3 regions of the Brevibacillus sp. YAE8 genome follow, and region 2 is predicted to be linked to each of the others. Evidence: riboswitches for the same ligand, from Rfam matches in the RefSeq annotation. Region 2 holds a riboswitch; each other region holds the start of a gene.
What was found. Region 2 has a riboswitch for S-adenosylmethionine ahead of AC27IT_RS21895 (aminotransferase class I/II-fold pyridoxal phosphate-dependent enzyme). Riboswitches for the same ligand answer to the same signal wherever they lie in the genome.

Region 1: another riboswitch for S-adenosylmethionine. It lies ahead of AC27IT_RS10130 (homoserine dehydrogenase); the one in region 2 lies ahead of AC27IT_RS21895 (aminotransferase class I/II-fold pyridoxal phosphate-dependent enzyme).
Region 3: another riboswitch for S-adenosylmethionine. It lies ahead of AC27IT_RS17865 (methionine ABC transporter ATP-binding protein); the one in region 2 lies ahead of AC27IT_RS21895 (aminotransferase class I/II-fold pyridoxal phosphate-dependent enzyme).

The regions. Positions count from the first base shown of each region.
Region 1 is NZ_BAAIYG010000005.1:109,500-120,117, forward strand. Features, by position in the region: gene AC27IT_RS10125 (hypothetical protein) at 1-48, shown strand, start outside; gene AC27IT_RS10130 (homoserine dehydrogenase) at 115-1,377, opposite strand; SAM riboswitch class I at 1,461-1,570, opposite strand; SAM riboswitch class I at 1,714-1,821, opposite strand; cobalamin riboswitch at 2,287-2,486, opposite strand; gene AC27IT_RS10135 (DinB family protein) at 2,591-3,106, opposite strand; gene AC27IT_RS10140 (cyclase family protein) at 3,317-3,937, opposite strand; gene AC27IT_RS10145 (Gfo/Idh/MocA family protein) at 3,924-4,976, opposite strand; gene zwf (glucose-6-phosphate dehydrogenase) at 5,115-6,614, opposite strand; gene AC27IT_RS10155 (saccharopine dehydrogenase family protein) at 6,984-8,186, shown strand; gene kynB (arylformamidase) at 8,265-8,882, opposite strand; gene AC27IT_RS10165 (ATP-binding protein) at 9,022-10,203, opposite strand; gene AC27IT_RS10170 (peptidoglycan-binding domain-containing protein) at 10,512-10,618, opposite strand, start outside.
Region 2 is NZ_BAAIYG010000025.1:61,376-71,993, forward strand. Features, by position in the region: gene AC27IT_RS21875 (2OG-Fe(II) oxygenase) at 1-190, opposite strand, end outside; gene AC27IT_RS21880 (methylated-DNA--[protein]-cysteine S-methyltransferase) at 183-719, opposite strand; gene moaC (cyclic pyranopterin monophosphate synthase MoaC) at 998-1,480, shown strand; gene AC27IT_RS21890 (MFS transporter) at 1,484-2,779, shown strand; SAM riboswitch class I at 2,876-2,990, shown strand; gene AC27IT_RS21895 (aminotransferase class I/II-fold pyridoxal phosphate-dependent enzyme) at 3,079-4,260, shown strand; gene AC27IT_RS21900 (hypothetical protein) at 4,604-5,074, shown strand; gene AC27IT_RS21905 (LysR family transcriptional regulator) at 5,113-6,027, opposite strand; gene AC27IT_RS21910 (hypothetical protein) at 6,183-6,401, shown strand; gene AC27IT_RS21915 (ABC transporter ATP-binding protein) at 6,398-6,916, shown strand; gene AC27IT_RS21920 (hypothetical protein) at 6,931-7,299, shown strand; gene AC27IT_RS21925 (aminotransferase-like domain-containing protein) at 7,444-8,649, shown strand; partial or broken gene AC27IT_RS21930 (alpha/beta fold hydrolase) at 8,839-9,657, opposite strand; gene AC27IT_RS21935 (family 1 encapsulin nanocompartment shell protein) at 9,924-10,618, opposite strand, start outside.
Region 3 is NZ_BAAIYG010000016.1:51,143-61,760, forward strand. Features, by position in the region: gene AC27IT_RS17835 (peptide ABC transporter substrate-binding protein) at 1-1,144, opposite strand, end outside; gene AC27IT_RS17840 (helix-turn-helix domain-containing protein) at 1,426-2,232, opposite strand; gene AC27IT_RS17845 (SRPBCC family protein) at 2,350-2,799, shown strand; gene AC27IT_RS17850 (peptide ABC transporter substrate-binding protein) at 2,871-4,517, opposite strand; gene AC27IT_RS17855 (MetQ/NlpA family ABC transporter substrate-binding protein) at 4,707-5,546, opposite strand; gene AC27IT_RS17860 (methionine ABC transporter permease) at 5,606-6,271, opposite strand; gene AC27IT_RS17865 (methionine ABC transporter ATP-binding protein) at 6,272-7,285, opposite strand; SAM riboswitch class I at 7,385-7,502, opposite strand; gene AC27IT_RS17870 (hypothetical protein) at 7,608-7,871, opposite strand; gene AC27IT_RS17875 (hypothetical protein) at 8,016-8,165, opposite strand; gene AC27IT_RS17880 (LCP family protein) at 8,231-9,238, opposite strand; gene AC27IT_RS17885 (hypothetical protein) at 9,428-9,601, shown strand; gene AC27IT_RS17890 (MFS transporter) at 9,614-10,018, shown strand; gene AC27IT_RS17895 (aldo/keto reductase) at 10,148-10,618, opposite strand, start outside.

The sequences.
Region 1 (10,618 bases), on a different contig from region 2:
TCCGCCCCTGATCCCCCCAAGCATTCGGACAAAAACGGCAGGCAGTAGGACGCCATCCATCTGGCATTCGTCCTTGCTGCCTGCCCGTTTTTTCTTTTGCGCCGCTTTTTCGGGTTATGCCGTTTCCAGCAGCGGGAAGCAGCGGACGGACAGGCCAAAATCGCTTTTCAGCACTTCCTCGTGCTCTTCGCGAATCCCTGTTACGATCAACCCCGCGCGCAATACTCCGCCCAGATCGAATTGGACTTTCAGCTTCGTCACCGTCACGCCCGCCTCGCGCAAGAAATGCAGGACGCGATCAGGCGTCGCAGCGAGACACGAGCCTTCGAGATAACACAGCACGCGCTCGTCCTGCCATTGACCCGGCTGCGCTTCGGCCGTTTTTTCCTTCCAGGCCGGATGCGGGGTAAACGGCTGCGTCAACAAATAAGCCAAATCCTCGACAACGGCGCTTGCCGTCGGCAGCTCGCCTGCGCCTCTGCCCGTAAACAGCAGATCGCCTACGATGTTTCCGGAAAGCTGAACAGCGTTGAAAGCATCCTGAATTTGCGCCAGCGGATGAGCGACAGGCAGCATGGTCGGCTGAACCGAGAGCCGGATTCCTTGCTCTGTTTTGTGCGCCTGGGCAATCAGCTTGATCCGGTAGCCCAGCTCGTTTGCGATACGGATGTGACCAGGAGACAAATCGGCAATCCCTTTGCGCACGACATTTGCAAGCGGCAGCGATTCTCCGTACACAAGCTGCGCGAGAATGTACAGTTTGTACATCGCGTCGAATCCTTCCACGTCAGAGCGCGGATCGGCTTCCGCATACCCCAGCTCCTGCGCTTGCTTCAACACTTCCTGATAGGGGAGCTGCTCCGCTTCCATTTTCGTCAGGATGAAGTTCGTCGTACCGTTGAGAATGCCGCGCACTCCTTGAATATCGTTCGTGCGCAAAAACTGTCGCAGCACGCTCAAAATCGGGATGCCGCCTGCCACGCTCGCCTCATAGGCCAGATGGACCTGATGCCGGTTTGCCAGATCGACCAACTCTGTGCCGCGTTTGGCAAGCAGCTCCTTGTTCGCCGTCACCACGTGGCAGCCTTTTTCGATCAAGGCACGGACGTAGTCATACGTCGGCTCGACGCCCCCCATCACCTCGACGACAATGTCCACATCGCTTTTCAACACGTCCTCAAAATCCGTGGTCAAAAGCGCGGGATCTACCTGAACGGCCCGTTCTTTTTCCGAATCGCGGACCAATGCTTTGACAATTTCGATTCGCTTGCCCAATCTCGCAGCCAGCTTCTCCTGCTGCGAACGAATCGTCTTGATGACGCCGCCCCCTACTGTTCCCAATCCAAGCAGCCCTACCTTGACTACACCTGCGCTCATTTCTACCACCTCATAGCAATATTTTCGTAAAAAGAAAAAACCTTCCCGCTAAGAAGAAGGTTTTGGCATCAACGAAATCCTTCTCCTTATCTCCCAGGACGCTTCCGCCCTGCAGGAATTGGCACCTTGTCACAAGCTGTGTAACGGTTGCCGGGCTTCATCGGGCCAGTCCCTCCGCCTCTCTGGATAAAGAAAACTATGAATTTTTGCTCTTTCTCGTCGAGAAAGCGGCCAAGCGAAAAGCTTATTGGAAAAGAAAGCCTTTGTTGAGCGGAAACATCAAAAAACCTTCTTCGTTAAGAAGAAGGTTCGTCATAACTGCTACGATGTACCCGCTTCTTATCTTTCGGAACGAAAACGCCCCGCAGGAATTGGCACCTTGTCGCTCTACGCAACGGTTGCCGGGCTTCATCGGGCCAGACCCTCCACCTCTCTGGATAAGAACTTTGTTTGCTGTTGAGCCTATTCTAAGAAATTCCAAAGCATTCGTCAACAAAATTCTTTTTCGTTTTTAACCAGGCTAGATGCGGTCAGAAACGGTTCAGATACGGCCAAAAACGGGACAACCGTTCCGAATGTACGGTCGCCTTCACCTGGCAAAAACGCTTTCGACTTCCTCCGTACTGCAGCAAACGCAACGGACCAGCCCTTCCTCGCTTTCCCCCGACAGCTCTCGTTCTTCGACATAACCGCACCATTGACAGATGAAAAGCTGAACCATGCTGCTCCCTCCTTTGAGTTGCTCACGGTCAATCAGCGCCGATTTCCTCTCCCCAAAACAAAAAACGCATTTTCTACTGATCGAAACGAGATCCGATCGTTAGAAAATGCGCAGGCAAGCAATAGACATCCTTGTCCGTTTGCCAGTATGGCGAGTCCTCTAACACCTCCCTATCTCCCGTAGGTCCATCAGTGTTGTTGAAACAGGCAGGTCTCCTGACTTCGGGATCATCGTCTGGCGCTGCCTTCCCTGTCCAGCGGCTGGACAAGTGGCCTGTGTGCGCGAAACTCCCCTCTTACAGTGGCGGGACCGTGTCGGATTTGCACCGAGCTTCCCTATTATCCTTAGCAGCGAATCGCCGCAAGGAACCTGTTCCCCCGTATGCAATTTTGCAAATCGTTACTACCATTCTATTCTACTTTTCCTGAAAATGGTAGAATAAACAAGCGAAAGGGACGAATCAAATCAACGCGGTTCGCTTTTGCATACCGTCTACAGTGAATACCTTTCCCGCAATATGCGACAGTGATGGGCCTCATGCCCGGCAATGACATAGGCCAAAGTGCGTGCGGACAGTTTGTTGCCGTTGGCCGTCCCTGTTCGCGTCCACGCCTCCTCTGCCACTCCCCGCAACAGAGCGCGCGTCGACTGCCGAACAGCCTGATATTCTTCGAGCAAATCGGCCAGGTCGCGTTTCTGAAAAAAAGCTTGCGCAACATACGCATTTTCGTCAAATCCGACGAGCGGTGTCTGATCTCCCCGGGCAATTCGCAGCAAGCGGTAGCTCATAATCCGCTCCGTATCGATCAGATGCCCCAACACTTCTTTTACGGTCCATTTGCCCGGCGCGTAGCGATACTCCGCTTGCGCCTCGGTAAGCCCGGCATACATCTCGACGGTCTGCGCCAGTTGCTTCGCCAGTACGGCTGTCAACTCGCCTTCTGGCACTTGCTCGACATAGTAGGCAAAATACTCCCCGTATTCCTCGCGCTTTGGTCGACTTGGCATGCTTTTCGCCTCCTTTGATTTTGGGAACGGTCATTCCTTTGCTGTCTGGCCTTTTCTTGGAGCATCCGGTTTTCAGATGCTCTGTGGTAACATCACGGCCGTTTTAAAGGGATAGCAAGCCAGACCCTCTGTCGCGCAAAGCAGTTGGGCATACGTATCCGTGCCCGAACCCGTACCCGCAGCTCCCCCCTGCGAACGCTTTATTTACCTTCATCCCTGCCAGCCCTCAAACAACAGCACCCTTGCCGGAGCAGCGTCTGTGCCGACCAGCTTTAACGGGGCAGCAACCATGAAGTATTTTCCTGCGGGCACCTCGCGAAGCCGCAAGCCCTCAATCACGATCACGCCTGCGCCAAACAACGTTTTGTGGGTTGGGTGTCCTTCCTGGCTGCGCTCAATCCCCAATGCATCCGTGCCGACACCGCGCACGCCTTTTTCCGCCAAATACGCTGCGCCGTCTTGTGCCAAATAGACGAACTCGAACGAAAAAGCATCCTCCCACGAATTTTTCGTTTGAAACAGGACAAACTCTCCCGACGCAATGTCGTAACCTTCCAGCTCGGCTCGCCCGATCTTGTCTTCCACATGCGTCAGGTCGAGTACGCGGCAGTTTCCTACCAGCTTTTCCAGCGAAATGCTTTCAAACGTCTCCCCGTCCTTCACCATGTGCAGCGGCGCGTCCACATGTGTGCCAGAATGCACATCCATGTCGATTCTCGACTCGGTCACGTAGCCGTTTGTTGCAGACAAAATCTTCGGCTGCTTTTCCGGCTTGTTTTTGTACACCGTCATCCCTTCAAAAATAGGTGCGGTCACATCAAACATTTTCATCGCGTTTCGCCTCCCTGTTTTGTTCGTTCTTCCCTGTCTCCGGATGCTTGCTTCCGCGCCGCAAATCGGCCGGGAAGACGACGCCGATTTGCCTTCTCGCTTCGTCCATGACTTCCATCGTCAATCGGGAGGCTGCATGTGAATTGGTCGCCGACTCTCTGGCGCCCGCCGAAGCCAGCCGGATAAACTCCCTGATTTCGTAGTGCATCGCCTTCGGCGTCTGGGGCCTGGTCACATCCTCGATCCTGCCGTCTCGGTAGCGAATCTCGATGCGCGTCAGGTGATTGATTTTATCGATCACCATCGTGGCGTCCTCCCCCTGGATTTCCGCTGGCTGATAGGAGGTGGTAATCTTGGAAAAGCTGAGGATGGCGTCCATCTCTTCGTACTTCAAAAGAATGCTGCCTTCTCCGTCTACCCCTGACGCCAGCACAACTCCTTCTGCCTTGACCTGCTCCGGCTTGCCAAACAGAACGATTGCCGGATAGAGACAGTAAATCCCGATATCCATCAAGGCTCCGTTGGAGTAAGCCGGGTCAAAAGCCCGCAGCACCTCGCCCGCGCGATACGCATCGTAGCGGGAGGAATACTGGCAATTGCTGGCGATGAAGCGGCGAATTTTCCCCAGCTTGGGCAAATGGTCCTGAATCGTAAAAAAGTTCGGCACGAGGGTCGATTTGACCGCTTCCATGAGCAGAACATCATGCTTTTTCGCCGCCGCAAGCATCGCCTCTACTTCGTCCGCATTCGAGGCGAGCGGCTTTTCGCACAAGACGTGCAGCCCCAAGCTCATGCACAGGATGGCCTGCTCGGCATGAAAGCAATTGGGGCTGGCAATGTAGACGGCGTCGATTTGTCCGCTCGCCGCCATCTCTGCGGGATTCGTGTAGAAAAAAGGAGCCGCGAACTTGGCCGCAAATTCCTTGGCGCGCTCGAGCGTTCGCGAGCAAACAGCTTGCAGGGAAAAGCCCTCTACCGTATGGCCTGCCTGGATGAACTCTTCTGTAATCCAGTTGGTACCGATTACGCCAAATCGCATGAATCGCTTCCCCCTTGTTTTTGGGCTGATTGGCCGAAAGTCGTGGGATTTGCAGGCAGTTTTTCGCTGGCTGGTCGAAGGGGCCGGGTTGGGCACGTAGCCTTTTCGCTCGTGCGCCCGACACTCCCTCTGCACACACTACCGATGCACTGGCTCCAGCTCACGTTCTTCTACATGATCTAGCCACCAGGAAAATCCTTCTTCCCGAAGCAAATCACGCGCGGCCTCCGGACCGTGTGAACCTGCCTCATACGAGACGAGCGGAACGAGATTGCGTTCGAAGGCGGCAAGGATCGGCTCCACCCATTTCCACGACAGCCGCACTTCGTTCCAGTGGGCGAAGTAAGTGGAATCGCCGCGCAGCGCATCGAACAGCAGTCGTTCGTACGCCTCTGGCACGTCCTGGTGGCCTGCGCTGAAGTCAACCGTGACAGGCTCAATTTTTCCGCTATTGGCCGGATTCTTACTATTCAACTGCAAGGCGATTCCTTCTTCGGGATGGACGTTGATGATGAGCAGGTTGGGCAATGTCTTTTCTTGCTGCTCCCGGTACAGCCGCTCCAAAGGGTTTTTGAATTCGATGACGATGCGGGTCGCTTTTTCCTTCAGCCGCTTTCCTGTGCGAATGTAAAAAGGCACGCCTCTCCAAAACGGGTCGTCGATCCAAACGCGCGCTGCGATATACGTTTCCGTCATGGACGCAGGCGATACCCCCGGCTCGTCCCGGTAGCCAACAACAGGCGTCTCCCCGATTTGCCCGGCACTGTACTGGGCGCGCACGACGTTTTGCGCCACCTCTTCTATTTTCAGCGGCCGCACTGCCTCCATCACCTTGCGCTTTTGTGCCCGAATATCGGTTGCCGTAATCCGCTTGGGGATGTGCATGGCGACCATCATCAGCATTTGCAGCATGTGGTTTTGCACCATGTCGCGGAGTGCTCCGGCCTGCTCGTAAAAGCCTGCCCTTTCTTCCACTCCGACCGTCTCGCTGGCTGTAATCTGCACGTTTGCGATGTGCCGATTGTTCCACAGCGCGGCAAACACAGGGTTGGCGAACTCCAGCGCCTCCAGATTTTGCACCATGGCCTTGCCCAAATAATGATCGATGCGGTAAATTTCTTCTTCGGTAAAAGCTTTCGTCAGCTTCTGATTCAAGTCTTCGGCCGATTGCAGGTCGCGCCCAAACGGCTTTTCGATAATCAGGCGCTTCCAGCCCTGTGGAGAGCCGAGTCCGCTCTCCTGGATGTTGGCCGCAATCACTTCAAAATACTCGGGCGCCACCGACAAATAAAACATCCGGTTTTGCGGGAGGTTGAACTCCTTTTCCCGCTGCTCCACCCGCTCAAGCAACGACGCGTATCCCGCAGCATCCGTCACATCGACTGCCACATACGAGAACGCCGCCAAAAATGGTGCAAGCACCGCCTGGTCGATCTCGTGGCGACGGGAAAACTCCCGGATGGACTGCTCTACACTTTGGATAAACGCCGTATCAGACCATGCTCTCCTGCCCACTCCGACAATGGAAAAGGCAGCAGGCAGCTTTTTATCGACATATAAATTAAACAACGCCGGAAAAATTTTGCGTTTCGCCAAATCTCCTGTAGCACCAAAAAGGACAAAGCTCATCGGTTCCATATGCGTTTCCTTCCTTCCGTACGCTTGCCATGCTGAATGCATCGTAGGTACACACCGTTATTATTAGAGAAAACGGCCACTTTATCAAGCAAAACACCTGCAAAGAATTGTTTTTGATCGCACGCTGTCGCGCATGGGACGTGAGGAACGGTTCATATACATGTACTATCCACCTTGCTATCTTGCATGGCAGGTGAACATCCCAGCACCTAAAAAGGAGGTTTCCCATGATGCTTTGCTTGCGTCCCCGCGAGCCCATTGATGATGTAATGGCGGGAGTGAATCGCCCCTCGTCTGTTTCGTTATTTTTGCAAAAATGGCTGTTCCGAATGCGAAGATAGCAGATTTGTCACCAGGGAGGAGGACTCTATGCGAGTCGCAATCTTAGGAGTAGGCGGAGTCGGACAAGTAAGCGCGTGTGAGCTTATCAAATCCCGGTTTGTAACCAAGCTGGTCCTGGCTGACATCTCCATCGGCCCTGCGGCAGAGCTGGCTCAGGAGCTGCGCCGGGAGACGGATGTCGATATCCAGGTAAAACGCGTGGATGCCCGTGACGTATCCAGCGTACGATCCATTTTGGGCGACATTGACCTTTTATTGCATATTGGCTTGCCAGAAAACAACCTCGCTGTCATGGAGGCTTGTCTGCACACAAGAACGCACTATATTGACACAGCTTCCTGCGGTCCGCAATGGCTGCAAAAGCAGCTTTCCTGGAACGACCGTTTTCGGAAAGCGGGAATTTTGGGGATTATGGGACTTGGCTGCGATCCCGGTTTTTCCAACATCGCTGCGCGTTACGCCGTCGATGCGCTCGATGAAGTGGACGCGATCTTGATTCGGGACGGAGATAATTCTGTCGTCGATTACGACGGCTTTTGCTCGTATTTCAGCCCGCAGACAGCCATTCAGGAATGCCTCGCGAAGCCGAACTACTGGACCGCCTCCAAAGGCGAGCAGTACTTTCCTACCCCTTTTGCCAACAAGGAAGAATTTGAATTTCCAGAGCCGATCGGCTGGCTGGACTGCTACAACGTGGAGCATGAAGAAGCAACCACGCTCGGCGAGACGATTGGGCGAGCAAAAGGCTGCAAATACGTCGACTTCAAGTACGCCCTGCACCCGGAGTTTGTCAATACGTTGAAAGTATTGCGCTATTTGGGGCTGGACAGCGACGAGGAAATTGAAGTAAAAGGGGTGCGCGTCGCCCCGCGCGACGTCGTCGTCACGACCATGCCGAAGCCCGTTGACCTCGCCGGAAAAATTCACGGCTATTCGAGTGTCGGCGCGCTCGTCAAAGGCAGAAAGGATAACAAGCGAAAAGAAGTTTACGTCTACACGATCGCCAATCATGACGAGGTTTTCCAAAAAAACGAGTTTCAGGCAACGATCTGGCAAACCGGCATCCCGCCTGTCGTTGCCGTAGACATGATGGCAGAGGGGCTGCTTACCATGACAGGCTGCATCCCGCCCGAGCTGATCGACCCGATCCCGTTTTTGGAGCGGCTGAAGGCGCGCGGCATGAACTGGGATGTCATCGAGAAAACTTCTCCTCTTTTGCAAATCACGTAGGGCGTAAGTTGAGATAAAGGCACAGAAGAACCGTGCATGCCGCTTCCCGGTATGGACGGTTTTTCGTCTGTCTTCGCTTTAGCGGCGGAGGATGGCGCGGACCGGGCTGCCATCGGCATCGGCCAGGGCGAGCGGCAGGGCAATCAGTTCGTAGTCGCCAGGCTCGATCGCGTCCAGCAAAAGTCCTTCCAAAATATAGATGCCATGCTGGTGCAAGCCGTGATGAGCGGGCAGCTCCTTGCTGGCCAGCGGGTCGACAGAAGGCACATCCACGCCGAGCAGCCGGATGCCTCTCTCGGCCAAATACGGCGGCAAATCAGGGCGAAGGTAGCATATCTCTGCGGGAAACTGCTCGGGGTCGGACCACGACAACGTTTTCAGCAGCAAACGCGTCACGCCTGACAGATCGACTCCCGCCAAATCGTCAGCGCCAATGCTCGCGCGTCCCGACACATCTACGACTCGCGCCGCTCCCACATACAGATCGAGCGGCAATTCAAGCGTCTTTTTGCCCGCATCGTCAAAATGAAAAGGAGCATCTACATGTGTCCCCGTATGGATGCTCATCACGAGCTTTCCTACATTGACAGAGCCGCTCTCTGCCTTCGGCCAGTTTACGGTATAACGATAAGCGGTATCACCTGGCCAGGTCGGCGTAGCTGCCGTTAGCGGGCGAGATATGTCGTACAGCTTCATGTCGATTCCCCCCATTATTTGCTGGATCTGCTCGATTACCCTCAGATTATAGAAAGACAGACGTTGCGTCAATATTCTTTCTATTCCGCAAAAAAGGAGCACCGCCTCACTCGCTTTTCGTGAATGCGGTCCTCCTTGTTTAAATGCGCCGATGCATAGCGAGATATTGTTCCACAGCCGCATAATCGCCGTCTGTGTTGATCGTTGGCAACTGCTCCTTGATTGTCCTGAGCCACTCGATTGTCGTCGGTCGAGTAGCCGCGATCGACTCGCGCAGGTCGCTCATTTGGATCGGTCTTTCGATGCCTTTTGTCCAGACGTCATGCAAAACTTGCTCGGTCGCAAGCTCCACCACGTATTCAATATCCGCTCCCGAATAAAACTCGGTCCATCCCGCCAGTTGCGAGTAATCAAGCGGCTCAGCGGGGCGGCCTTTCAACTTCAGGCGAAAAATATCTTCTCGCGCGGCCCGGTCAGGTGGCCCGACAAAAAGCAGGTGCGCAAAGCCGCTTTCCCGCATCCAAGCGGGGTCGATTTCCCATGGCACATTTGTCGCTCCCAAAATGAGCAGCCTGCTCCCCAGCTCTGCTAGCTGCGAAAGCCACTTTTCAACAGGCTGGGGGCTGCTATAGTTGGAAAAAACGCCCGGCTGGCAATGCGTCCCATCCAGCTCGTCCCAAAAAGCGAGAAGCGTCGATTCTCTTGAAGCAGCAGGCCATAAGAGAGAAGACGCAGCGGAACCAGCCCTGTCCAATACAGCCTCTCCTCTCTGTGTTGCAGGCAATCGCAGAAAGTGAGCGCCGTACTCCCCGGCCGTCGCTTTGGCGAGCAACGACTTGCCGCACCCTGGTGGGCCGTAAAGCAGCACGCCCTTTTGCCGGACAAATTCAGCCTGCCGCTCCAACTGCCCGGTGGGAGCGAAAAGCGTGTCGTGAATCGCCGCTTTGATAGGATGCAAGCCGCCAACCGAGTGATAGCGGATCGTGCTATCGAATCGCTCCGCGTGTTTCGCAGTTTCACGCCCATCGCTCGTCTCCATCCCCTGATTCCGCACAGCGGGCGTCGAACCGTATGTAGAGGGTTGCCAAAACTCGCTCCCTTTTTCCGCTGGAAAAAACGTGGATTCTCGTTGCAGCTTATGCAATTCTGCCGCAATTTTGCCTGTTATCTTCTCGTTTCCATACGTGAGAGCTTTCGTAAAAGCCTGCAATGCTGCCGTGCGATCCCCCTGCTCCGCATGCTCCAACCCCAACAGAAGCCATCCATGGGCATTTTCCTCGTCCTCGCTCAGCATGCTTTTTATGATCTCTATTTTCGCCATGTACTTCATCCTCTGCCATCATTTACTTCGTTTTTATGTATGTGCAGCTTGCGTTGGCATGACTTTCATGCTAGGTAAAAAGCCTTTCATCCTATCCAAAAAAAGGAGCGTAGACGTCTTTATTATAATGCAAACGTCCTGCAATCAGAATATGGAAAGTCGGAAATGAGCAGAGGCCGAAAGAAACGGACGGCTGTTTCTTTGGAACTGTTTTTCGAAAGATTTGGGTCGCTGGAATTGGCGGAAAGCAAAAAAAAACGCTTCGTCTCTGCGAGAGAAACGAAGCGTTTTTGGTTGACAAGTCAGGCTTAGTCCTTTCCGGTTCCTTCATTGTCCCCGGCATCTTTGCCGTTGTCTTTGCCAGTTCCATTACCGGAGCCGTTTCCGTTACCGCCTCCATTGCCATTTCCTTTGC
Region 2 (10,618 bases):
TGCCGAAGCGGTATCGCGCCATGTTGATCGTCGCTCGGAAAAAGCGGTCTTCGCGATAGGTGGCGATCAGCTCCTGGCATTCTCCCGGTTGCAAGACGGGAGGGAGGACGGCAAAGCCTTGCTCGTCCAGACTGTGTTGCAACTGCTCCCAGGGGAGTAGGGCGATGCGTTTTGTCAGCGGCTCAGCCATGCTGCATCCCCCTTGCAAGACTTCCTTTTTCGAGCGCAATCAGCGCTGTTTTCATGTCCAGGCCGCCGCGATAGCCGGTGAGGCTGCCGTCTTTGCTGACGACCCGATGGCAAGGGACGGTCAAAAGCAGCGGATTGGCTCCGATCGCGGCTCCTACGGCCCTGACGGCGGCAGGCTTTTTGATGTGAGCGGCAATCTCGGAGTAAGTCGTCGTCTGCCCGTATGGAATGCGGCACAAAGCGTCCCAGACAGATAGCTGAAACGGCGTGCCCTCCAGATCGAGCGCAAGCGAGAATTGCTGCCGCGCCCCTTGCAAATATTCGCTGATTTCCGCCACATAGGGGGCGAGCTGCTCGTGATCCTGGACCAAAACATGGCCGGGTCTGCGACGAGCGAACCAATTGCTCACCTCTGCGAACGGGCCGTTTTGGGAGCCGACGAAGCATAGCCCTTTGGCTGTGGCCGCGAGATGCAGGCTCCACTCTTGCAAAATGACTTTTGACCAGTAAACATGTTGTTTTTCCTTCATTGTGACAAACGCCTCCAGACCTTATCGTTTCCAGCACGCTTGCTGGTTGTTGTACGCACAGTATAGCTTCACCGCGGCGTTTTTGTACGAATTTGCGAGTAGAACAGCAAGATAATGAAGGAGAAGACGCATGCTACAAGTAGCTGGAGCAGTTGGCAGCGATGTTTCCATTGCTTTTCGCAAGCCGCGGGAGTAAGGTAGGAGTAGACAGATGACCGGTTTCAGCCAGGCTTTTCGGCTGTTTAACGGGATCGCATAGATGGAGGACGGATAGTTGCATGAACGATCAACTGACGCATTTTAATGAACAAAACCGTGCGCGGATGGTAGATGTCTCGGAAAAAGACATCACAAAACGGGAGGCTGTGGCAGAGAGCAAAATCGTCATGAAGCCGGAAACGCTCGCCCGCATTCGCGAAGGACGGGTAGAGAAAGGGGATGTGCTGGCAGTCGCACAGGTAGCGGGCGTCATGGCAGCGAAAAAGACGTGGGAAATCATCCCGATGTGCCATCCGCTTCCTTTGACCGGGATCGACATTCGCTTCGCTTTTGAAAACGAGACGACGCTTGCCCTGGAAGCATGTGTGCGGACGACGGGAAAAACGGGCGTGGAAATGGAAGCTTTGACGGCTGTCAGTGTCGCAGCTCTTACGGTGTACGATATGTGCAAGGCGATGGACAAAGGCATGGTAATCGGTCCGACTTGCTTGGTGAGCAAAACAGGCGGGAAAAGCGGCGATTTTCGTCGGGGAGAGAACTAAACCATGAAACAGAAATGGCAATCCTATCCGAGCAGCATTCGTCTTCTGGCGATTGCTGCGATCATTTTTTCTACCGGAATGGCTTGTATTTGGCCGCTTGTCACCATCTATATCCACGATTATTTAGGGAAGCCGCTGACCGTAGCGGGCTTTTTGCTGTTATTGAACCAGGGGGCTTTTTTGATCGGCAGCATCGCAGGTGGCATGCTGTTCGACCGTTGGGGGAAAATGCGCACGATCGTTTTTGCCTCGATCGGCGTCATTCTGATTTCCGTCGGGCTTGGCGTCACGCATGACTTTACGCTGTACACGATCTTGCTGTTGCTGAACGGGCTGTTTTACGGCACGCTCTCTCCGGTGATGAATGCACTCGCTGTCGTGCTGTGGCCGGAAGGCGGGCGCAAAGGGATCAACATGATCTACGTCGCGCTCAACGCCGGGGTGGCGGCTGGCTCTGCCCTCGGCGGCTTGCTGGCGAGCATTTCGTTTGCCTGGACGTTTTTTGGCAACGCGATCTCGCAAGTCATCGTGCTCGTCATGTTCGTGCTCATTTTGCCTCGGCAGCTCAAGGCAGTCGCAGAGCGGGGCCATCGGGCGGAGCAAGCCAATACCGCAGGCACTCCCGCCGCTGCTGTCCAAAGCGCTGCCAAGCCGAAGCCAGTTGAGGCGCTTTCGCCGCTACAGCAACTGCCGACGAAAAAAGTGGCGTGGGGCGCCCTACTGCTCTTGTGCAGCGGGCTGTTAATCAGTTGGATTGTCTACGTCCAGTGGACGACGGTGTTGTCGACCTACATGCAATCGTTGGGCATTTCCTTGCGTCAGTACAGCTTGCTCTGGACGATCAACGGCGGCCTGATTTTGTTCGGCCAGCCGCTGATCGCCTGGGTCATTGGCCGCTTCGCCCGCACGCTGCGAGCGCAGATGCTGCTCGGCTCCTACGTGTTCGTGCTGTCGATGCTGATTTTGTCGCAGACGACCTCCTACGCCGGCTTTGTCGCCGGGATGTTCATCATGACGCTTGGAGAAATGCTCGTCTGGCCGGCCGTGCCTGCCGTGGCAGCAGAGTTTACGCCACAGGGGCGAGAAGGCTTCATCCAAGGGCTGATCTCCGGCACAGGCTCTGCGGGACGCATGCTCGGCCCATTGCTCGGAGCGGTCATTTTCCAGCATTTTCAGGCACAAGGACTTTTGTACATCATGGCGGGGCTGGCGCTAATGTCTGTCGCGTTTTTCGCCCTGCACAGCTCGTTTCAAGGCCGCACCCGAAAAGTGCCAGCCGCGACCGTAGAAAAGATGTAGCCAGGAAAAATTCGCGGGCCTCGCGAAGCGTCTTGACACGTTCGGAGCCCGCAATGTAGTATGAAGAAGATTAAAAACAGTATATTCCGTGTGATTTACTTATGAAGAGAGGCGGAGGGACTGGCCCTATGAAGCCCGGCAGCGGATCTGCGCGCTTGCGCGTTGCAGATGCTGTGCCAATTCCAGCAGGATAATTCCTGACAGATAAGGACGTGACCAAGCTGATCTCCCCCTTTTTCTGTACGGAAAGAGGGGGTTTTTGCTGTACATTGGCCTAAAAAGAAAGGAACTGAAGACAGATGCGCATCCAACCTTCCGACATGATTGATCGGCTCCCGACCCAGTTTTTTGCGACATTGGTGGCAAAAGTAAACAAAGTCATCGCTTGTGGGCATGACGTCATTAATCTGGGCCAAGGAAACCCGGACCTGCCTACGCCGCCGCACATTGTGGAAGAGCTGAAGGCACAGGCAGAAAATCCGCTGCATCACAAATACCCGCCGTTTTCCGGCCGACTGGAGCTGAAGCAGGCAGTCGCGCACTGGTACAAGCAACAATTTGACGTGGACCTCGACCCGGAGGAAGAGGTGGCGATCCTGTTCGGAAGCAAAACCGGCCTCGTGGAAATTTGCCAGGTGCTGATGAACGCAGGCGATGTGGCACTCGTACCGGACCCTGGCTACCCGGATTACTGGTCCGGCGTAGCGGTCGTAAACGGCCGGATGTCGATGATGCCGCTGACGGCCGAAAATCAGTTTTTGCCTGACTACAGCAAAATCCCGCAAGCCGATTTGGACCGCGCCAAGCTGATGTTTTTGAACTATCCGAATAACCCGACAGCGGTGAACGCCCCGTTTGAATTTTACGAGGAAACCGTCCAGTTTGCGCGCAAGTACGAGATCGTCGTCTGCCACGACTTCGCGTACGGCGCGATCAGCTACGACGGCAAAAAGCCTGTCAGCTTCATGCAGGTGCCGGGGGCAAAAGAGGTGGGCGTGGAGTTTTACACGTTGTCCAAAACGTACAATATGGCCGGCTGGCGCGTAGGCGCGATGGTCGGCAACCGCGAGCTGGTAAGGCTCATCAATCTGATTCAGGACCATTACTTCGTCAGCCTGTTTGGAGCGGTCCAAATGGCCGCAGCCAAAGCGATGACAGACTCGCAGCAGTGCGTCCGCGATCTGGTAGCCGTCTACGAAGGCCGCCGCAATGCGCTGTTCTCCAATCTGCACCGCATCGGCTGGCAGGCCCCGCCATCGCAAGGCTCGTTTTTCGCCTGGCTCCCCGTCCCGGCTGGCTTTACTTCGGTGGAGTTCTCGGATTTGCTGCTGGAAAAAGCACATGTAGTCGTCGCACCAGGCGTCGGCTTCGGCCCAAGCGGCGAAGGCTACGTTCGCGCCGCCCTGCTGTCGGACGAACAACGCCTGGCCGAAGCGGTTCAGCGGATCGAACAGTTGGGGCTTTTTGCGAAAACGAAGTAAGTAGGAGAGCGGGTGACCACACTTCCTGGGGGTGGGGAGTGTGGTTTTGTTTTTGGGGGCTGCGTTGCGTGAGACTGCCGGGGGTGCGTTGGTCGGTTGCTCGCGTATCTCAGGATCATCCATGTTTCCCCATGTTGACCTGCGCTTGTCTGCGTTGCCCCCTTGCCCGCGCCGTCCACTGCCCACGCTTTATCACCTGCTTGTCAATCCATTACCAGTCGAACCCCCCTCCCGCACCATAAGACGTGCAGTAGTAATAAAAATCATTCTCATCGTTGACAGATAATGATTTTCATTATACGATGTTAATGATAATTGATCTCATCAGGAGCGGGAGGGTACTATGCGCTATCAGATTAACGGTTACACTGACATGTACACGGTGATCGCCAACGAGCGGAAGATCGGTGGAGCCATTGAAGCAGCTCAAGTTCGACTGCGCACAGGAGAGGTTTTCACCAATGTGGTTCTCACTCGTTTGGAAATGTCAGGTGCGCATTTTTGCTCGATCGGCTTCGTGACAGAAGAAGGCAAGCGGCTGATTGTGCATGTGGACGACATCAGCATGATCGCAGACGCGCGCCACGTCAATGTATGTGAGCTTGCCAATGAATGCATGCGGGCTGAAAAGTGCGCAGAGCGCCTGAAACGCCTGAAGCGTCTCTGTGAACTGAACGAAGGAAGCTGTACGCCTACCTTCCAGGAAGAAGCGCTGCTTTTGGCAGAAGACATCGGGCTGGAGGAAGCGCGTTCTTATGTGGATTTGTCCTTCCTGCCGCAAGTGGAAAAAAAGCGGGTTGTCCGCATCGCGTAGAGTGTTCCCATCGAATTACATATTCGCCCCTTTCCCTTTTACAGCGGAGAGGGGCTTTTTGCGTCTGGTAGGCGGCGGTGCTGCAAAAAACGGATGAAGCTGGTCACCGGATAAGGCAAGAGGTCATCCTGACGATAGACGAGGCAAATATGTCTGCGGTTGACGTAGCCAGGCAGCTCGCGAATGACCAGCTCGCCCGTTTCGCCTTCGCGCACGACGCTGCGATAGGGGAGGATGCTGACGCCCATATTGTGCTTCGTCGCTTCCTTGATCGTCTCGATCGCCCCAAGCTCCATGCGCACTTGCCAGCGCAACTGGTTTTCCTGGGCCCAGCGTTCGGCCAGCTCGCGGGAGGTGGAGCCGGCTTCGTGGATGAGGAACGGCTCGGATTGCAAATCGGCCAGTTCGATTGTCTTTTTTTGCGCCAGCGGATTTTGCGGAGAGAGAACCAGACGCAGCTCGTCCGCCAGCAGCGGAATGACGTGCAAGCCTTCCTGGGGCTGCATGGACAGCGAAACAATAGCCAGATCAATTTCGAAGTCGCGCAGCAGCTCCATGAGCGGCCGCGCTTTTTTTACGGTCAAAATCGGCAGGACATGCGGGTACTCCGCCTGGAATGCGGCGAGATAAGGGGGGAGAAAGTAGGTGGCAGACGTGTAGCTCGCCCCGATTTTCAGCGTGCCTCTGCCGCCGTGACGAAACTCCTCCATGATCTGCCCGGCTTCTGTCAGCAAGGTGGACACTCTTCTGGCATACGGCAACAAAGCATTCCCCGCTTCGGTCAGCCGAAAATGCCGCGGCTGCTTGTAGAACAGCTCCACACCGAGGGCGGTTTCCAGCTTTTTAAGGTGAAAGCTGACGGTTGGCTGCTTGATCCCCAGCGCCTCGGCAGCTTCCGTCAACGACTTGCACTGGGCGGCTACAGCGAACACACGCAATTGCTGAATATTCATCGGATCGCTCCCTTCCGCCCTCAGTATAGATATTCTCTATGGATCTATCAATAAACATAGACTCTATTTAACACAAGCTTAGCATCCGGTTTACTTTCCCCTCACACAAATCGCGTACAGTTGTCGGTAGGAAATGAAATGGGAGGGAAATCGGAATGACCAGGAAAAATCGGCAACAAAAATGGACAGTAGCATCGCTGCTCGTCTCCACTACCTTGCTTTTTGCGGGATGCGGACAAGGCACTTCCCCATCGACGGCGACTTACGCAGCGGCTTCGACCTTGGTGGGCGGCGGTTTCGTTGTGCTGCTCATCGTCATCGTCGAGCTGTTGTTTCAGCCGAAAAAATGGAAAGCAGGGAGAGAACAAGCTTGAAGCCGATTTTGGAAGTGCGAGGCGTACAAAAATCGTTTGGCAGCTATGCCGCTTTGCGCGGAATCAACCTGGCCGTGCGCAGCGGAGAAATCATCAGCGTCCTGGGACCATCCGGCTGCGGGAAATCTACGCTCTTGCAAGTAATCGCCGGACTGACCCGGCCAGATGTCGGAGAGGTGCTGCTGAGAGGGGAACAGGTGGCGTCGCCCTCGCGGCTGGTCCCCCCGGAAAAGCGCAATCTCAACATGGTGTTTCAGGATTACGCCCTGTGGCCGCACATGAGCGTCTACGCCAATATCGCGTACGGACTCCAGCGCAAAAAAATGAAAGCAGATTTGATTCAGGCCAAAATCGCCGAACTGGTCAAGCTGTTGCGCCTGGAAGGGCTGGAGCAACGCTTGCCGCCGCAGCTTTCAGGCGGTCAGCAGCAGCAGCGCTGCGCGGAAATCTGGAGCAATGGCTGCTCGATCAGCATGAAAAGAAAGAGCAAACGGCTGGCGAAAAATCATGGCTGAAGTTTGCCGCCGGATTGCCGCACTACATCCAGCACGGGCCGTACTTGTTCGTACACGCGGGTATCCGCCCGGGAATTGCGCTCGCTTCCCAGCAGCCTTACGATCTGCTCGCGATCAGAGAAGAGTTTTGGCACAGTCAGGCGCAGTTCGAGCGAGTGGTTGTATTCGGGCACACGCCCACACATCGGATGGGAGCCGCACCGGGGGAAATCTGGATACGGCCAGACCGAATCGGCATTGATACCGGAGCGAAGCACGGACTTCGTTTGACGCTGGTGGATTTGACCTGTCGCAAGAGCTATTCTTGCTCGACCAAAGAAAAAGGGACGTACACGGATTTTCGCATGGCGGCATGGGGTAAAAATGAAGGTTGCGAAAACTAGGGAGCAGCGCTGATGCAAGCAGCAGCTTCGATCGAACAATCGCTCGACATAGTCAAAACCTATCTGCTCATAGCTAGCGGGGATTGGACTTTGCCTGGCGTCAGTGATAAAACAAGAATAAGCAAAATCAAGGGGGAACGGAACATGGAGTACTCATTTTCAAAATCAGTTGACGCATTATCCTCCTCGGCTGTCCGGGAAATCTTGAAGCTGACCCAAGGCAATCAAGTGCTCTCGCTCGCAGGTGGACTGCCAGCCGAGGATTCTTTTCCTATCGCAGCTATGCGTGAAGCTTTCAATCGGGCATTCGATTTGGGGGCCAAATCTTTGCAGTACGGTTTGACTGACGGATACATTCCGCTTCGCGAGTGGGTTGCCTCACGGATGAAGCAAAAACATATGAACGTAGGCCAGGACAATATGTTGCTGACCACCGGCTCCCAGCAGGCCGTCGACTTACTGTGTCGAGTCTATTTGGACGAAGGCGACGTCGTGCTGGTAGAAAATCCAACGTATCTGGCTGCGGTCCAATTGTTCCAATTTCGGGGGATTCGCACCATTCCGGTGCAAGGGGACGCAGAAGGGATGGATCTGGACGATCTCGCGCAAAAAATCGCCCAGTATCGCCCGAAAATGGTCTATGTCATTCCGACTTTTGCGAATCCGACCGGGAAAGTATGGAGCCTGGAACGTCGCCAAGGCTTGCTCGCCCAGTGCAAAGCGAACGACATTCTCATTCTGGAGGACGATCCGTACGGCGAAATCCAGTTTGACGGAGAAGCTCCGTACCGTTCCATTTTCTCGCTCGATGAGCACCCGACAGATTCCTGTGTCGTGTACACGAGCACGTTTTCCAAAATCGTCGCGCCTGGTCTGCGGACCGGCTGGGCTATCGGCGACAAGCGCGTCATCCAGATGATGGTCAAGGCGAAGCAAGCCGTCGACTTGCAATCCAGCACGATCGACCAGATCGCGCTCCATGAACTGCTCTCCCAATTCGATCTGGAAGGCCACATCGAAAAAATCCGCGCTTCCTACAAGGAGCGGATGGAGTGGATGAACGAGCTGCTGCTCGCCCAAAACTGGGAAGGCGTCCGCTGGGAGAAGCCAAGGGGAGGCATGTTCCTCTGGGTGAATTTGCCCGAGCATGTGGACGCGGAAAAACTGCTGGCCCGCTCTGTGCAAGAAGGCGTGGCATTCGTCCCGGGCAAGCCGTTTTACGCAGATGAGCCGCAACACAATACGATGCGCCTGAACTACACGCTGCTCAACCGGGAAGACACTCAACTGGCAATTTCCAGACTTGGCAAAGCATTTACAGCATACAGTCAAAGCCTGGTGACACAGTAGCAGCGTCTTTCGCCCGCGAAACCGTTTCGCGAACGACAAGAAAGCTCTGCCCAAAAAGACAATCATGCCAAAAAAACTGGCTGGTTGTCTTTTTTTGTTTCTGATGTTCCGCAAATGAAAGGGCCAGCCCCGCAGCCCCCGGCTTCGCCAAACGCAACGCCATGGCGAAGCCAAAGCTTCCGGGAACGGCTAGACAGCCAGCTCCCTCTCCACCCGATCCAGCCACTCGTGCACCAGCTCGGTAAACAGCGCTGGCTGCTCGATTTGCAGGTTGTGTCCCGCGCAGTCGAGAACGGCAAAGGAGCTGCGCGGATAGTGAGGCAGCAAGCTCCAAGCGTCCTGGTAACCGACGATATGGTCTTGCTTGCCCACGACAAACAGGCTCGGATGGGAAAAAGGCTGCGTGTCGAGCGGGAAGGAGAAGCCGTACGACGTTTTCAGTCTTTCCAAAAAAGGGAAGTTCGCGATGTGGTATCCGCTCATAATCTCTGTTTTGTAACGCTCCCATGTTTCATTCGTCGCCACGACGGCCATGGACGCAAACTCGGTGCGCTCCGTCTCGGTCAGCTTGTCCCACAGCAGTTTGTCTTCCACGAGAAGCGCTTTTTCCGGCAAGGTGCGCAATTTCATTTGCGGAATGACGCTCGGGCAGATGAAAAGAGCGCCTTTTACTTGTTCTCTGCGCTTTTCGATCACGCCCCTGGCCAAAAAACCTCTGTAAGACTCTCCTGCAAGAAGAAAGGGCTTGCCGGACAACTCCCGATCTATCTAGTGCAGGACGGCCTTCAGCATGTCATCCGTGTTTTGCACGCTGTCGTAATTTTGCGTCTTTCCCATGCCTGGCAAGTCAATATACAGGCGGCGGAAGCCTTCGCGCTCCGCGAAAACAGGCTCCATGCAGCCTTGCATAATGCGGTGGTTGAGGGAAAAGCCGTGAAGCATCACAATCGGAAAGCCGGAACCGAGTTGTTCCTGATAAAACTGGACATCGTGAAGCGAATGACTCATAAAAACACCTCTTCCGAATAAGTTCAAGTCGAAGTATTTTGAAAGGGAACATTTGTTCTTATTATAATCTCATTTCTGGAAAAAGCAAGAGGAAGATTTGCAATATTTTTCCTGAAAAGACTGTCCAAGCTCCCCCACAAAAAAAGTGCCCATCGACGGTAAAGTCAAATGGACACGTTTTTTGCAGATGAAATGGCACTGTGAGCGATGAACTTCACAGGCGGCTGTCTGACTGAGCCACAAGCCGACTCTAGCCAGGCCGTTTTTTATTCTTCGGTTTCTTCCAGCGTGCAAATCGCGCTAGGGCGCTTGATGCGCAGCACGACGCACTCGTAAACGCGGAACAGGCTGTTCATTTGCTCGTCTCCGAGGAAAGCGGAGTCGAAGTCTTCCGCAATCGCCAGGTCCAGGTTGTGACGGCCCGTTGCCACCAGCACGCCGGAGCGGCCTTTGATGGTTGGCGATTGGTACACGCCGTCTGTGACGAGGTTGCGCACATGCTCGATCTCCAGCACGTTGGTGCCTTTGTGCACACGGTGCAGCAAGGAGTACAGCTCTGGAGACACAACGAGGGCATAAGGGCCGCTGTGGCCCATTTTCAAGAGCTTGTTGCGCGCTTCCACGATATCCGCGAACGCGTTGCCGGACTCCATCCAGTCGCTTTTCAGGTGAGTGAGGCGGCCTTTTACATTCATCAGGCCCGGCAGATCGAATTCAGCCGCTCCGTTGAAAATCAGGTCGTCTTCCATCAGGGCGCAGCCGGCAGCCGCGTTTGCAGCAGCACTCATGTCGAGCGGCATGCCGAGTGTGCGCGCTTGCGCCACGTCGCGCCAGTAGAGCATGAAGTCTTTGTACAAAATCGGAATCGTCATGCTCACACGGCGGCTAGGCTGTGTCATTTCCAGCGATTCGCCGCGCAGGGAGAGACCGCCAAAGCGGGACTCGTCGTACACGTCGTTCG
Region 3 (10,618 bases), on a different contig from region 2:
TGATGCCTTCTTCCTTCATCCCTTCCTCCAGCAGTTTTTTCGCTGTTTCCACGTCGCCGTCCTTGAAGTACGGGCTAGTTGCCACAGCCATTGTTGGAGGTACCAGACCCATTGCCGGCTCCTGGTTCGCTTGCGTTACGTTGTCGATGATCGTTTTGCGGTCAATCGCATAAGCGAACGCTTTACGGATTTTCGCGTTGTTGAACGGCGGTTTCTCCGTGTTGAATTTGTACAGGTACGTACCCGCAATCGCACGGGTTTGCATTTTGCCGGACTCTTTCAGTGCCGGGATTGCATCTGTTGGGAGTGCGCTTGTAGGAGCACCTGCCCAATCGAGGTCGCCGTTGTCAAACATGGATAGCTCGGTGTTTTCATCCTCTACCATGGAGAAGTCGATCTTGTCCAGTTTTACAGCATCTTTATCCCAGTAGTTTTCGTTTTTCGCGAGAATGAGCTTGCTCTTATGCTCCCAAGTCTCGATCTTGAACGGACCGTTACCTACGTGCGTTTTGGCGTCACCCGCCCAGTTTTGTGTGGATTCGACCACTTTTTGGTTCACCGGGTAGTAGGTGTAGAAAGCAGTCAGCTCCAGGAAGAACGGAGTCGGGTTTTTCAACGTAACAACCAATGTTTTGTCATCGGTTGCTTTCACGCCCACATCTTCTGCTTTCGCTTTTCCGGTGTTGTACTCCTCAGCGTTTTTCAGGTAGTACAATTGGTAAGCATAAGTGGAGCCGAGCTTCGGATCGAGCGCTCGCTTCCACGCGTATTCAAAGTCTTTCGCTGTTACCGGGTCACCGTTGCTCCATTTGCTGTCGCGCAGGTGGAATGTATAAGTAAGTCCATCTTCAGAAACGTCGATTTTTTCCGCTACGGATTCATGCGGTTTGCCATCTTCACCGATACGAGTCAAACCATCAAAAGTCGCACGCAAAACAGCACCGGATGTGGAATCTTCAGCCAAGCCAGGGTCAGCCGTCGGCGGCTCACTCTTCATGTTCATGCGCAGAACTTTTGGACCGCTAGTTTGTTCACTTCCAGCAGAATTTCCTTGCTCTCCTGCTTTCTCGCCGCCGCCACAGCCAGCCAGCGCCGCACTCAGAACCAGGATGGAACTCATCGCTGCAAATACGCTTTTTTTCATTAGTGTTGACCCCCTTTGTATGTGTAACACTCCATGGAAAGCTACTTCAACAAATATACTGCATTTTTAGTAATATTGAAGACATTTTAAGTAAATTTAATTATGTTTTATTCAAAGATCAAATTATATTAAGGGAAATAAATTCACATTCTTCATTACATGAAGTATGCCTCGCACAAGAAAAACTATGCAAATCTTAGGAGTATCGCCGCTCACCGAGGCAAAACAAAAAGCCCCCTCCCATCGCGAAAAAGCGACGTCACAGGGGACTTTGTTTACAATTATAAAGTTTGGGTCTGCCGGTATTCTTGCGGCGATACACCGACAATCGCCCGGAAGTCGCGGATAAAATGCGAGTGGTCGTAGTAGCCGAGCGCGATGGACAAGTCCAGCCAGTCGCTGACGGCTCCCTGGTCGATCATCTGCGCCGCTTCGTGCAGTCGGTAGCGCTGGATTACCGATTTCGGACTGACGCCAACATAGCGGTCAAACAAGCGCTGCATCGTCCGGATGCTCATTCCGGACAGTCGGCTCGCATCCTCTACCTTCAGCACCGTCCGATCTGCCTGAATCAAGCCGACCAGCTCGCTTACTCTCTTTACATTCGGATCGCGCTCCGGCAGACGCTCGCCCAAAAACGCTTCGATGCGGCGAACCATCTGGGCGTCTTCCGGCATGGCAAGCATCTCGGCTTCCAGCGGGGCTGTCTCCACCTGAAACACTTCTTCCAACGTAGTAACCGTGCCGTACAACTGCGAAACCGGCTTTTGCCAAAATGGATAAAAGCCGCCTGGTTTGAACTTCACTCCGAACACATGGCCTTGGCCAGCCAGCAAATGCGAGGACGTGGACAAAGCGACACCGAATATGCCTGTGGCGCCCTTTTCAAACACCAGATTCACATTGGGGTGGCCCAAAACTGTTTGGGAGTAAGGAGCTTGCCCGCGCAAATCCCACCTGACCACCCAGTAATGCTGGACGAAGTAACCGACGTCGCCGCCTGGTTCATACCTTTGCAGCGAAAACTTTTTTCCGCCAAGCATGGCATGCAGCACACCTTTTGGCAGCATGTCCTGCTTTTTTTCCATAGCGCCGCCTCCTGTCGCATTTTTACAATACGCCCCTCCATTATCTGCCTATACTAAGAGTAGTAGCAACAGCAAACGATTACAATTTGAAAATGAATGGAAACAGGAGGCACTGCTATGGAACTGCGTTTCGATTTTTACATCGGGGCCACCCCGGAGCACGTCTGGCACGTTCTTACCTCGGAAGAAGGAGTCAAGCATACGTTTTTTGGCTCTGTCATTCGCTCTACTTTTCAGGTAGGGGACGATCTCGCTTATGTCGGTCCCGGAAATGATGGCGACGAAACTGTCCATGTGTACGGCAAGGTTTTGGCGTTTGAGCCGCAGCAAACCTTCAGCTTCCTGGAACATCCCGGCCCTTCGTACCACGCCAACCACGCCGAGCTTCAATCGCGCGTAACTTTCCAATTGGAGCCTGTTGGCGGATGCACGCGGCTGACGCTGATTAACGACCAGTGGACCGAAGATCACCCTTCCTTCGCCAACGCGAGCAACCATTGGCCGATGATTCTCTCCAACATCAAAACATATGCAGAAACCGGAAAAACGTTGGATTTTGGCTATTAATTCCGGGCAAAAAGGAAGGAAAACCCCAGCAGCGAGCTGCCTCGGCACTTCGCCTCTGGGGTTTTTGCCTGTTACTCGACCATTTCCGCCCACTTCAGATCAATAAAGCCCAGTCCGTCCACTTGCACGCCTTTTACCTTATCACTCTGCACCCAGACATCCACGTCCGTAAACAGCGGGATTACAGGCATGGCATCCATGAAAATTTGCTCGGCTTCCGCAAAAAGCTGCTTGCGCTTCTCAGGATCACTCTCCATGGCCGACTGTTGCAGCAGCTCCTTGTAGCGCGCGTTCTCCCAGCCTGTGTCGTTGTTTCCCGTCTTCGCATCGCGGAACATCTCCAGGTAGTTGATCGGATCGTTAAAATCGGCATTCCAGCCCAAACGGCCAATCTCGTAATTCAGTTCATGCAAATCTTGCAAATGCACCTTAAATTCCTTGATCGCCAGCTTCACGTCGATGCCAAGGTTGCGCTTCCACTGGTCCTGCATGGCTTCGGCGATTTTTTTGTGGCGGTCTGTCGGGTTGTACGACATGGTGATGGTCGGAAGCTGACTCAGCCCCAACTCCTGCATGCCTTCCGCCAGCAGCTTTTTCGCTGTCTCCACGTCGTTGTCGCGGAAGTAGCCCTCCGGCTTGATAATCATGGATTGCGGCAGCATCCCCATCGTAGGCACCTGGCCGACCTGTGTGATGTTGTCCACGATGCTTTGGCGATCAACCGCATAAGCGAGTGCTTTGCGAATTTTTACGTTTTGCAGCACTCCTTTGGTGGTATTGATTTTGTACCAATACATCGTCGCCTTTGGATGAACGACGAGTTTGCCTGCTTCTTTCAGGGACGGAATCGCATCGGTTGGCAGGCCGCCAAGCGGTTGACCCGCCCAGTCCAGCTCGCCGTTTTCAAACATGGACAGCGCTGTGTTATCATCCTCAATCATGGCAAACTCGATCCGGTCCAGCTTGACAGCGTCTTTGTCCCAATAGTTTTCGTTCTTCTCCAAAACGATCTTGCTCTTGTGCTCCCAGCCCGTCATCTTGAATGGCCCGTTGCTCACGTGTGTTGCTGCTTCATTCGCCCAGTTCGGATTGGCCTCTACGACCTTTTTGTCTACAGGATAATACGTGTAAAATGCCGTCAGTTCCAGGAAGAACGGTGTCGGGTTTTCCAATGTTACTTCCAGCGTCTTGTCATCCAGAGCTTTTACCCCCAGCTCGTCTGCTTGCGCCTTGCCTGTGTGTACTTTTTCCGCATTTTTGATGTAGTAGAGCTGATACGCATACTCGGCTCCCAGCTTTGGATCGAGGACGCGTTTCCAGGCAAATTCAAAGTCGTGCGCCGTCACCGGATCGCCGTTGCTCCACTTGGAGTCGCGAATCGTGAACGTGTACACCCGTTTGTCGTCGGATATTTTCACATCAGACGCAACCGAGTTCATCGGCTTCGCGTCTTTGTCCAGCCTGGTCAAGCCGTCAAAAGTGGCACGGACGATCGCCCCTGAGGTAGTGTCCTTGGCGAGCCCAGGGTCTGCCGTCGATGGCTCGCTGGTCAGGTTGGCCCGAAACACTTGCGGCTTTGTGCTGGCAGGCGCGCCAGACGAAGCCTCACCCGCAGGAGCAGCAGCAGGTGCAGTCGAAGTCGGACTGCCTCCACAACCTGCCAAAAGACTTCCGACCACCAATGTCAGGCCGACAAACATTTTGAATGTTCCCTTCATCAGAATTTTCCCCCTTATCAAATTTTTTCTATCGCCACCACAATATACTCGACGACAGATTTCTTGAAAATGGGGTTCGGTGATATTTAATTAAATTTTATGAATATTTATTCTTTTGTAAACGGAAATAAACCCAACAGCCTTAAAGGGCCAATTGGGTTTATTTGTTGATCCATCAATTACTTTTCCTTAGAATGCCGGGATGATGGAACCTTTGTATTCGTCTTCAATGAATTTTTTCACTTCAGGGGAGTTCAGTTCCTTCGCCAGCTTTTGGATGGCTTCGGAGTCTTTGTTGTCAGGACGAGCTACCAGGAAGTTCGCATATGGAGATTCCTTGTCTTCGATGAACAGAGCGTCTTTGGTTGGCACGAGCTTCGCTTCGAGCGCGTAGTTGGTGTTAATCAGCGCCAGGTCCACTTCTTCCAGAACGCGCGGCAGCATCGCTGCTTCAACCTCTTTGAACTTCAGGTTTTTCTTGTTTTCCACAATGTCTTTCACAGTTCCGCTGATGCCAGCGCCTTCTTTGAGCTTGATGACGCCGTTTTTCTCCAGGAGAGCGAGGGCGCGGCCGCTATTGGTCGGGTCGTTTGGCAGCGCGATAGTTGCGCCTTCCGCCAGTTCGTCAACCGATTTCACTTTTTTGCTGTAAGCGCCAAATGGCTCGATGTGAACCGCAACTACAGGTTGCAGATCCATGTTTTGTCCTTTATTGAAGTCTTCCAGGTAAGGCTTGTGCTGGAAGAAGTTTGCGTCGAGTTGTTTTTCGTTGAGCTGTACGTTTGGTTGTACGTAGTCGGTGAACTCTTGTACTTCCAGGTTTACGCCTTGTTCTTTCAGTTTTGGTGCGATGTGCTTCAGGATTGCTGCGTGTGGAACCGGAGAAGCGCCTACTTTCAATGTCACTTCTTGTTGTCCGCCTTGTGCGCCGCCTTCGGCTGGAGCTGGAGCAGTCTCCGTTTTGCCTCCGCACGCTGCCAAAGAAAATGCCAATACGGTAGAAAGTACAGATACGACTAGCTTTTTCATAAATGATTTCCCCCTACTTTTTTTGATCTTTGTACTTGCAAACTTCTATGGGAAAGACCTTACTTGCGGCTGAAACGCAATACCAGGCGATCACCCAGCGACTGTAAGATCTGCACCAACACGAGCAAAATGACGACAGTGACAATCATGACATCGGTCTGGAAGCGCTGATAACCGTAACGGATAGCCAAGTCGCCCAGACCGCCGCCGCCGATTACCCCGGACATGGCCGTGTAGGACACGAGCGCAACGGTCGTAATCGTAATTCCGGCCACCAGTCCCGGACGAGACTCTGGCAGCAGGACGTTCCAGATGATTTGCCAATTGGACGCCCCCATCGACTGGGCGGCCTCAATGACTCCGCGATCTACCTCGCGCAGAGAGGTTTCCACCAGCCGCGCAAAAAACGGGGCGGCCCCGATCACGAGCGGCGGAATCGCTCCGAGTACGCCGAGCGAAGTGCCGACGATCAGTTTCGTGACCGGAATCAGCAAGATCATCAGAATGATGAACGGCACGGAACGCAATACGTTGACGATGAATGAAGCAACCGAGTAAAACGCCTTGTTTTGCAGCAACTGTCCACGTGAAGTAAGGAATAAAATGATTCCCAGCGGCAAGCCGATCAGGATCGTAAACAACGTGGAGAAACCCAGCATCGTCAGTGTGTCTAGTGTACCCTCAGCGATCTCCGACCAATCCACATTTTCCATTGTCCAGTCCATCTATATCACCTCTACTTCCAAGCCACGCTGACGCAACGTCTCGATGGTTTTTTCGTTTTGACGGACATCGCCTTCCAGTTCGACGACCAGTTGGCCGTACGGCGTATCCTTCATGCGGGAAATCGTTCCCTGCAAAATGCTGAATACTGTGCCTGTCTCCTGCATCGTCTGGAACAAAATCGGCTGGTACGTCTTTTCTCCCAGGAAGGTGACGCGCGCAATCGTGCGGTTCCCCGCTGCTTTTTCGTGCGCGACAGCTTCGCGCAGCTCGGTGGAATCTGCCACCTGCTCGACAAATTCCTGCGTAGTCGGATGCTGCGGCTTGAGAAACACGTCCAGCACCTCGCCCGACTCGACGATTTTTCCGCCGTCGATCACGCCTACGCGGTCGCAAATGGAGCGGATGACGTGCATCTCGTGCGTAATCAGCACGATGGTCAATCCCAGCTTGCGGTTGATGTCCAAAAGCAGCGCCAAAATCGAGTTGGTCGTCTGCGGATCGAGCGCCGAGGTCGCTTCGTCACACAGCAGCACTTTCGGATCGTTTGCCAGCGCCCGTGCGATGCCGACGCGCTGCTTCTGGCCGCCGGACAACTGGGACGGGTATTTGTCCCGGTGCGCTTCCAGCCCTACCAGCTTGAGCAGATCGTCCACTTTTTTCTGAATCTCCGCCTTCGGACGCTTGGCCAGCTTGAGCGGAAACGCGACATTTTCCCCGACGGTGGACGAGGACAGCAGGTTGAAGTGCTGGAAAATCATCCCGATCTCGCGGCGCTTTTCCTGCAGCTTGACATCGTCGAGCTTGGTCAGGTCGACCCCATCGACGATGACTTGTCCCGACGTAGGGCGCTCCAGCAGGTTGATGCAGCGGATCAAGGTACTTTTCCCCGCCCCGGAATGGCCGATAATCCCGTAAATTTCCCCTTTATCTATAGAAAGATCAATCCCGAGCAACGCCGGAATCGTCTTGCCCTGCACTTGATAGCTTTTATGCAAATTTTTCAATTGAATCAACGCATCCACCTCCCAGCAAAATCCTTGTGAAAAACGTAAAAACCCCTTTTTCATAAACGAAAAAGGGGCTGCAACGCATGTATACGTTCGCATCCACCCTTCTCATCTATCAAGATCCAACCAATCTTGTAGGAATTGGCACCGCGACGTCCATTTCAAAAAATGAACCGGTTGCCGGGCTTCATCGGGCCTGTCCCTCCGCCTCTCTTGATAAGAAAGATTTCCACGTATATTATGTTCGTTTTTCATATTTTCATGATACAAACCGGATTATATCCTTTTTGAAAATATCCCGTCAATAGCAATCACAGGAAAAACTTTTTTAATCCATTACTCCGTTGCGAATGATGGTGGCATTGACGTGAAAATGAAACGTCGCTTTCTCAAGGATTCTCGCCTTCAAGCGTATGCGAATATCGAACACCGGCGGCGATACTTGCTCCAGCTTGATTCGGGCGTTGCTGGAAATCGTGTCAAAAGCAAGGTGCACCATATCCTTGGGATTGCCGCGGTTCTTGTCGGTCTTCCCGAAAATTTGCGCCGGGACGGACGTGTCGTAGCTCCCAATCCGGAATTTCCCGTGCACGAGCTTGATGAGAAACGCTTCCTTGGGCGATAGCCTTCGAGCAGGCGCTGAATCGCCCCTGGGTGTGATCGACCCGATTGCTCCCGGCTCCCCCGAGCTGCCGCTCCACTTCCCCTATGCTTGCCTCAGCCAGACAAATTTCTCTCAGCTTCGGGATGAGCTCGCTGTAAACGACTTGGCATCCGCCATGCTGGTCAAAAAATACAGCCGCATGCGGCCGTCCGGCTCGTCGATATGTTCCGTTCGCAAGTCCCCTGTATGGGAAAACCATTTACGCGCAATCTCCTGGTCCATTCCCCTCACCCCCATACATAGCAAATCATGGTTAGTCTGCCCGAAAACACAAAAAAACAGCACGCTCAATTTGGCGTGCTGTTTTCGTTGCTATCGGTCGTGCTATTCGTTTGCGAAACCGCTTCTTCTGCTGGCGGTTCCAGCTTTTCCTTGATAAAAGACTGGATCTGGTCGACATCCGGAATGAGCACCGCGCCTGCCCGATGGGATTCGCGGAACATCCCCATTGGCGGCAATTGGTAGTTGCCTGGCTCCGCGGTGTTTAATTTCAGCCCAAGCGCAGACAGCCTCAGCATATCCATGGAACTGATATTCGTCTGGATATACGGCGTCACTTCTTTCAGGATGGACGGCAATTGAATCAAGGTCGTGCCGCTCTTCATCTGGCTCACCACAGCCGTCAGCAGCTTGCGCTGACGCTCTGTGCGCGTGTAGTCCGATGTGGCGTCATGGCGAAAACGAACGTATTGCAGAGCCTTGTTGCCATCCAGTTGCTGCAGTCCCTTTTTCAAATTGATGTCGTAGATGCCTTTATCGGTCGGGTCGTGATAGTACATATTTTTTTCCACATCAATCTCGACACCACCGACAGAGTCAATCAAAGCCTTGAAGCCTTCAAAGTCGGTGATGACGTAGCGGTCCACCGGAAGCCCTGTAAACTGGCTGACGGTCTTCATCGCCAGTTCCGGTCCGCCCTCCACGATCGCCGAGTTGATGCGCGAGCTGCCGTTCCCCGGAATGTCTACGTACGTGTCGCGCAAAATGGAAAATACGTCGTAGCGCTTGGAGGCCGGGTCGATACTGACGAGCATCATCGAGTCCGAACGGGGGAGCCCGTTATTTTTCATTCCCCTGCGGTCCACACCCATCAACAGGATGTTCACCCGCTCTTCGCCATCCCATTCCGGAATCTCCGCCGCTTTCGTCGCGGCACCGCCATCCGGCGGGGCTGGCCGAATGACATTCGGCTCTTGAATATTGTGAGCAAACTGATAAAAAGAGTATCCGTAATAACCTGCTGTCGCGGCAATCGCGACAAACATCAGGAGCAACACCCGTTTCCACATTCGCATAAAGAACTACTCCACCTTTTATTCTCTGTATCACATGAACTCATCTCACCACTTGTTTAGTATACTCGAATCTATAGGATGTGGAGCAGCCTTTATTTGGGTGCTTATCACTTTTTATATTTTTATGTTTGCAATGTTTAAAATATTCGTTATACTACAATCAACACAATCCCAAAGGGGTGACCGGCCGTGATTTCTCCCACTTCCTTTTTGCAGCGGTATCCGCGAGAAGCCCTGTTCTTCCTGGTTGCGAGCTTCATCAACTCTTCCGGCAGCGCTTTCATGTGGCCGCTTACCACTTTGTACGTACATACGATTTTGCAACGCTCCATGACCGAGGCAGGCTTTGTGCTGATGGTTTAATCGCTGGCAGGAATTGTGGGGCAGTTCGTCGGCGGGACGCTTTTTCACCGCCTGGGCGCCAAACGGCTGATCGTCGGGGCCTTGCTGGTTCAAGGACTCATCCAGTTGTCGATTCCGCTCACGAATAGCTGGCTTGTTTACATCGCGCTGATGACCGGGCTTGGCTTTACCTTCAACCTGTCGTTCCCGGCGATTCAGGCGTTCATCGGCTTTCGCTGGAAAGAGCAGCGCCGAGAGCTGTTCAACATCGTATATGTCGCGAACAACCTGGTAATGACCATCGGCACCTCGCTGGCCGGGGTCATTGCCACTTCCTGCGGCGAGCAGGAACGCAGCATGGAGGTGTCAATACTGCCGCCCGGATCGAGCGCCACGGCCGAACGGCCACAGCCTGCCACGCTCCAGCCTGCTTCGTGAAATCGCTCTGCCATCGACCTGCCCAATCCTCGCGTAGCTCCGGTTATCACCACCAGCTTGTTTCCAGCCACGCTCTAAAAAACAAAAAGAAAGCCCCTTCCAGAAAATCAGAAGAGACTTTCGCTTTTGTCAAAAAGACAGCTCCGGCAACTGATACCATTCGCCAGCCATCCATTCGCGCGCCTTCCAGCGCAGCACGTCCGGGCGCACCAGCGGCATGATCTGTTGAAACAGCTCCACGCGTTCGATGTCCGTCATCGGCACGAAGGCGTTGGCCGCGGCCAAGTCCGCTTCCAGCTCGTCCATTCTGCTCACGCCGAGGATCGCCGTCGAAACGGGGAGACTCCACGTATAGCGCAGCGCTTGCTCTGTCCACGGAGCCAGCTTGCCCAGCCCCATCACTTTCATGCCGATGACCGCGACGCCTTTTTCCACCGCTTGCGGAACGAAATCGTGCGCAAAGCTGTAGATGAAATGATCGAGAGCAGACAAAGCGACGAGGGCGCTGTCAAAAGGAAAGCGGCGAATCGCTTCTGCCAGCAGGCGCGGGTCTGTGTGCCCGCTGATGCTGATTTTGCGGATCAAGCCTTGCTCTCGCGC